One region of the Pantoea sp. LMR881 genome, then DNA from elsewhere that is predicted to be linked to it. Evidence: predicted binding sites of a transcription regulator. Region 1 holds the regulator's gene; the other holds the start of a gene.

Region 1 (3,163 bases):
TGACGCTCTTCAGCCTGCATGGGCCGGCTCATCGGCCCGAGTTGCGCAGCACCTGCTGCCAGGGCGGTCGGCGCGGTAGAGGAGCCCGACGCCTGTACCTGCACATTCACGCCCGGCGCCTGACGACTAAAGTCTTCACCCCATAACGTCATCAGATAACCCAGCGTATCCGAGCCAACGCTGCTCAGGTTGCCAGAAAGCGTGTCTGGCTGAGCCTGCGAAGCCGCAGGCAACAGTAGAAGAAGAAAGCAAAGAAACGCGCGCATGAGGAGATCCATTAACGATTAATGGACGGCATTCTCCTGCATCCCGGCGCTGACAATCAACCTTGATGCCAGCGTAAAGGTAAAGCAGGTCTCCCGATCGGGAATGCTGGTGATTTCCAGTCGTGAACCGTGATGACTAAGGGCATGCTTAACGATAGCCAGCCCTAACCCGCTACCGCCCGTCGCGCGTGAGCGGGCTTTATCAACGCGATAAAAACGCTCGGTCAGGCGTGGCAAATGCTCAGGCGGGATCCCCGGTCCGTTGTCACACACCTTAAATACTGCGCCCTGCTTGCTGCGCAACCAGCTGATATCAATGCGTGTACCATCTGGCGTATGGTTTACCGCGTTGTAGACCAGGTTAGAGATGGCGCTGCGTAACTGTTCATCGTTGCCAAAGACTTTTAAATGCGGATCGGTGTGAAAATGAATTTCATGGCGTCCGTTGCTCAGGGTTTCTGCTTCGTGTTGCAGTAATTTGAGCATCACCGGCACATCAACTTTTTCTTTCATATCAATGACCGGCGCCGCCTCAATACGCGACAGCGTGAGCAACTGCTTCACCAGGCTATCCATGCGGCGCGTCTGTTCTGACATGGTGTGTAATGCTTTGCCCCGTGAACGCTCGTTTATTACCGAATCGTTCATCATCTCCAGATAGCCTTGCAGCACCGTCAGCGGCGTGCGCAGCTCATGGCTGACGTTAGCAAAGAAGTTACGACGCGCTCCTTCCAGCTGGTGCATTTGTGTTACATCACGCGCCACCAGCAGCCATTGCCCTTCGCTATACGGCATGACGCGGAATTCCATATGGTGTTGATTATTTAACACCAGCGTCAGTGGCTTATCGAAATCGCGCTGGCGAATATAGCGGGAAAATTCGGGGTAGCGCAGCAGGTTAAGGATATTCTGGCCATTATCTTCGGGCCAGCGTAAGCCAAGATGCTGTTGCGCCAGGCCGTTACACCAAAAAATGGTGCCCTCTTCGGTAGTCAGAATCACCGCATCCGGCAGTGACTCTGCGCCACTGCGGAAGCGTTTGATCAGATGGCCTAATTCACGGCGACGTCGCCGGTTACGCAACTGCATCTGATACAGGCCGTAAAACAGCGGTTCCCAACTTGCCTGGCCCGTCGGCGGCGTCATGGTGCGATCGAGCCACAGCCAGTGCGATAAGCGCATCAGGTTATGAAAATGCCACAGCAACACCGCCAGAACGCTGATCAGTAGTAGCCATGGCAAATAGCCAAACAGCAGACCAAGGATCAGTGCAGGCAGACACGCCAGCACCAGTTCGGACAGTAATCTCTTCCAGGAGAGGCGTTCCAGCACGGTTAAAGCTCCGTTTAGTAGCGGGCAGAGAAACGATACCCTGTTCCGCGAACGGTTTGTACCATGCGATCATGGCCAGAGACTTCCAGTGCTTTACGTAAACGGCGGATATGCACATCAACCGTGCGATCTTCCACATACACGTTAGTGCCCCAGACGTGGTTCAGCAGCTGTTCACGGCTGTAAACGCGCTCCGGGTGCGTCATAAAAAAGTGCAACAGCTTATATTCGGTAGGCCCCATTTCCAGCGGCGTGGTTTCTGACATTACACGGTGCGATGAGGGATCCAGGCTCAGGCCCTGCATCTCAATCACCTCTTCTACCGCCATGGGGGAAATACGACGCATCACCGCTTTGATGCGCGCCATCAGCTCTTTGGGCGAGAAAGGCTTCGTGATGTAATCATCAGCGCCCACTTCCAGACCCCGTACGCGATCTTCCTCTTCACCGCGTGCCGTTAGCATCATGACTGGGATCTCGCGCGTCATTGCTTCGCGCTTCAGATGCTTGATAAATTGAATGCCGCTACCGCCGGGTAACATCCAGTCCAGTAATATCAGATCTGGCCAGGGTTCAATCAGTTTCCCGACCGCGCTGTCATAATCTTCTGCCTCGATTGGCTGATAATCGTTCTGCTCCAGAACAAAACACAACATTTCACGGATTGGGGCTTCATCTTCCACAACCAAAATGCGCTTAGCCATTATTACTCCTGCTGATATGACGGCTGTCACTGGGATTTGCGGCGTCATTATGCGTCAGATTTGTGACACTTTTATGAAAAACATACCCCGTAAGATCAGGCTTTAACAGCGGTTTATGACAGCGGCACGACATTTTTCTGTTTTCGTTACCGCACCGCTATTTAGCAAATAAATTTCGCTTAGCGCCAGGGGATACCTGCAACTTTGACCATGACAGGTATAATCGCCGGGCAATTTGTAACGGCAGGGAGTTTTATGCGCATCATTCATACTGCGGACTGGCATTTGGGGCAGTTCTTCTATAACAAAAGCCGGGCGGCTGAACATCAGGCTTTCCTTGACTGGCTGCTGACGCAAATCGGGCAGCATCAGGTCGATGCGCTAATTGTTGCAGGCGATCTGTTTGATACTGGCGCACCGCCAAGCTATGCGCGTGAAATGTTCAACCGCTTTGTCGTGGCGCTTCAGCCGAGCGGCTGCCAGCTGGTGGTGCTGGCGGGTAATCACGATTCGGTTGCCACCCTGAATGAGTCACGCGAACTGCTCGCCTGCTTAAACACCCGCGTCATTGCCACGCCGCAAGGCGATGGCGACGTGCTGGTATTGAACGATCGCCAGGGCGCACCGGGCGCGCTGCTGTGCGCCATCCCTTATTTGCGCCCACGCGATATTATGCGCAGCCGCGCCGGTCAGTCAGGACGCGAAAAGCAGATCAGCCTGCTTGAGGCGATTACGGCACATTATCAACGTAGCTTTAGCGCCGCGCAGGCGCATGAGATGAAATTGCCGATTATTGCGACCGGCCACTTAACCACTGTCGGCGTCACGAAAAGCGAGTCGGTGCGTGATATTTATATCGGC
Region 2 (3,163 bases), 1.1 Mb from region 1:
GTGAATATGGCGCGCTATTTCTCTTCTCTGCGCGCATTGTTAGCGGTACTACGTGGTTGCGATCCGCTGCTGTATCAGTACGTTGATGGCGCGGGTTTTTTCACTTCTCATGGACAGCCAAGCAAGCAGGTGCGGCTGGTGCGCTATATCTGGGCAAAACGTTATCTTGATCATCATGACGACGAGTTTATTCGTCGCTGTGAGCGGGTACGTGGTCAGTTTATTTTGACCAGTGCACTGTGCGGGTTAGTGGTGATTAGCCTGATTGCGATGGCTATCTGGCATTAAAAAGGGCGACTAATGTCGCCCTTGATAAATTACACCAGTTTTAGCGCAATCCAGTACAGCGAACCTGAAAGTACGATACACACCGGCAGAGTAAATACCCATGCCATAGCAATGTTCTTAATGGTTCGCCTCTGTAATCCGCCGCCGTCTACCAGCATCGTACCGGCGACAGAAGAGGAGAGGATATGCGTGGTAGAAACCGGCATGCCGGTATAGCTGGCAATACCAATTGACAACGCAGCGGTAACCTGTGCGGACATACCCTGCGCATAGGTCATGCCCTTCTTACCGATTTTTTCACCGATAGTGGTTGCAACACGACGCCAGCCAATCATGGTGCCGGTGCCCAGTGCTAACGCAACCGCCACGATAATCCAGACAGGCGCATACTCAATAGTGCCTAACAAATCGCCTTTCAGCTTGTTGAGGAAGCGTTTGTCATCCGGGCTGGTTTCCGGCAGCTTGGCTGCTTTGTCGGCGGTATCAGAGATACACAACAGCAAGCGGCGCATCTGGCTACGCTGATCAACAGACAGTTGATCATAGCTTTGTAGATTATTCAGCAAGCCTTGTGCACGCTGAACAGCCTGTAATGCCCGGGCACTATCGCAATGGAACTCATGCGGACCTGACGGCACCTCTTCCGGTGTCGGCAGCGCAGGCGGCGCCATTTGAACAACATGCGTCAGCGATTGATTGTGTTGCTGATAATATTGCTCAAGATGATTAACCGCATCGCGGGTACGTGTAATGTCGTAACCGGATGAATTCATATTCACCACGAAACCTGCTGGTGCAACGCCAATCAGAACCAGCATGATCAGGCCAATACCTTTCTGACCATCGTTTGCGCCGTGCGAATAACTCACCCCAATAGCGGAGATAATTAACGCAGTGCGCGTCCAGAACGGCGGCTTTTTCTTGCCATCGATCTTCTCACGGTCAGCAGGCGTCATATGAATACGTGCACGTTTTTTCGTACCGCTCCAGTAACGGCGCAGGATAAAAATCAACCCACCCGCAATCAGCAGGCCGACAATCGGCGACAGAATCAATGACAGAAAAATGTTAATGACTTTCGGAATGTTAAGCGCATCAACGACTGACGTGCCATTCATTAATGCGTTGGTAAGACCGATACCGATAATCGCGCCGATCAGGGTATGGGAGCTGGAGGCCGGTAACCCTAAATACCAGGTACCGAGGTTCCAGATGATCGCCGCCAGTAGCATAGAAAACACCATGGCGAGACCGTGAGCCGATCCGACATTTAACAACAAGTCGGTGGGAAGCATGTGAACAATGGCATAAGCAACACTCAAACCACCGAGCAGTACACCAAAGAAGTTGAATACGCCGGCCATAACCACAGCAAGCTGGGCGCGCATGGCACGAGTATAAATGACCGTCGCAACTGCGTTGGCCGTGTCGTGGAAGCCGTTGATTGCTTCATAAAACAATACAAACAGCAGGGCAAGAACCAATAACAGGCCGGTACTAAGATCCAGGCCAGCAAACAGATGTAGCATAAACGTTACGCCATTTTGGGAGGACATGAACGCGGCGCATTATCCGCGACAACGTGCTGTATGGGAAAGGAAAATATAGCCTTAATTTGTCGTAAACCTGTAATTCACCGGGTGTGGAAAGACAAAAAGGTTTAAAAATTAATCATTTACAATATGACACATTTGCGGCATTTTTTTGACACTGGCGTCTGTATGAGCAGATCACTACAATCAGCGCCTTTCAGGTAAAGCGGGTAATTAGCAGTGGAACAGTTTGACGTTATCATTATTGGCGCGGGTGCCGCAGGGCTGTTTTGTGCCGCACAGGCAGGCCTTCGCAGCCGCCGCGTGCTGTTACTGGATAACGGCAAAAAACCAGGCCGGAAAATCTTGATGTCAGGCGGTGGCCGCTGCAATTTCACTAATCTTTATACAGATGCCTCAGCTTATCTGTCGCATAACCCGCACTTTTGTAAATCTGCACTGGCGCGTTATACCCAATGGGATTTCATTGATGCGGTCAATAAGCATGGCATTGCCTGGCACGAAAAGACGCTTGGCCAACTCTTTTGTGATGATTCAGCGCAGCAAATCGTCGACCTGCTGATGAAAGAGTGTGAAAAAGGGCAGGTGACGCTGCGCCTGCGTACTGAGGTGCTGAGCGTAAGCCGCGACGATGCGGGCTATACGCTGCAACTTAATGGCGCAACCGTCCGGGCCGAAAAACTGGTGATTGCCAGCGGCGGTTTATCAATGCCGGGTCTGGGTGCCTCGCCGTTCGGTTATAAGATTGCCGAACAGTTTGGTCTCAGGGTGTTTCCAACCCGCGCTGCGCTGGTGCCGTTTACGCTACACAAACCTTTACTGGAGCAGCTTCAGACGCTTTCAGGTGTCGCCCTCGATACCTCTATTGAAGCGCAGGATGGCACACTCTTTAAAGAGGCGATGCTGTTCACCCATCGTGGTTTATCAGGCCCGGCCGTGCTGCAAATTTCCAGCTACTGGCAGCCTGGCGAATTCGTTACCATCAATTTATCGCCCGCCAATGACCTGGATGGCTTTATCAATGTGCAGCGCGAAACCCATCCTAATCTCAGCCTGAAAAACAGCCTGGCAAAGTTGCTGCCTAAGCGGCTGGTAGAAATTCTGCAAGAGATGAAGGTGGTGCCGGATGTCAGTCTGAAGCAGCTCAACAGTAAACAACAGGCTGAACTGGTGAAAACGCTGCATCAGTGGCGTGTACAGCCAAACGGCACGGAAGGTTATCGCACTGCTGAAGTCACCCTGGGAGGGGTTGATACCACCCAGCTTTCCTCCAAAACCATGGAGGCGCGTGATGTGCCTGGACTCTACTTTATTGGCGAAGT

The links. Region 1 encodes PhoB, which activates phosphate uptake and scavenging genes when phosphate is short. Its sites were predicted from a motif close to CTGTCATAAAACTGNCNNAT; they were not measured.
Region 2: a site for PhoB is predicted at 1,980-1,999, ahead of pitA (inorganic phosphate transporter PitA). Genes of this name have one in related genera too.

Annotation. Positions count from the first base shown of each region.
Region 1 covers NZ_JAPVOK010000002.1:1,424,560-1,427,722, forward strand. Annotated here, with positions in the region: gene O3W44_RS08600 (PstS family phosphate ABC transporter substrate-binding protein) at 1-266, opposite strand, end outside; gene phoR (phosphate regulon sensor histidine kinase PhoR) at 285-1,598, opposite strand; gene phoB (phosphate response regulator transcription factor PhoB) at 1,613-2,302, opposite strand; gene sbcD (exonuclease subunit SbcD) at 2,558-3,163, shown strand, end outside.
Region 2 covers NZ_JAPVOK010000002.1:2,505,865-2,509,027, forward strand. Annotated here, with positions in the region: gene uspB (universal stress protein UspB) at 1-288, shown strand, start outside; gene pitA (inorganic phosphate transporter PitA) at 318-1,817, opposite strand; gene O3W44_RS13580 (NAD(P)/FAD-dependent oxidoreductase) at 2,061-3,163, shown strand, end outside.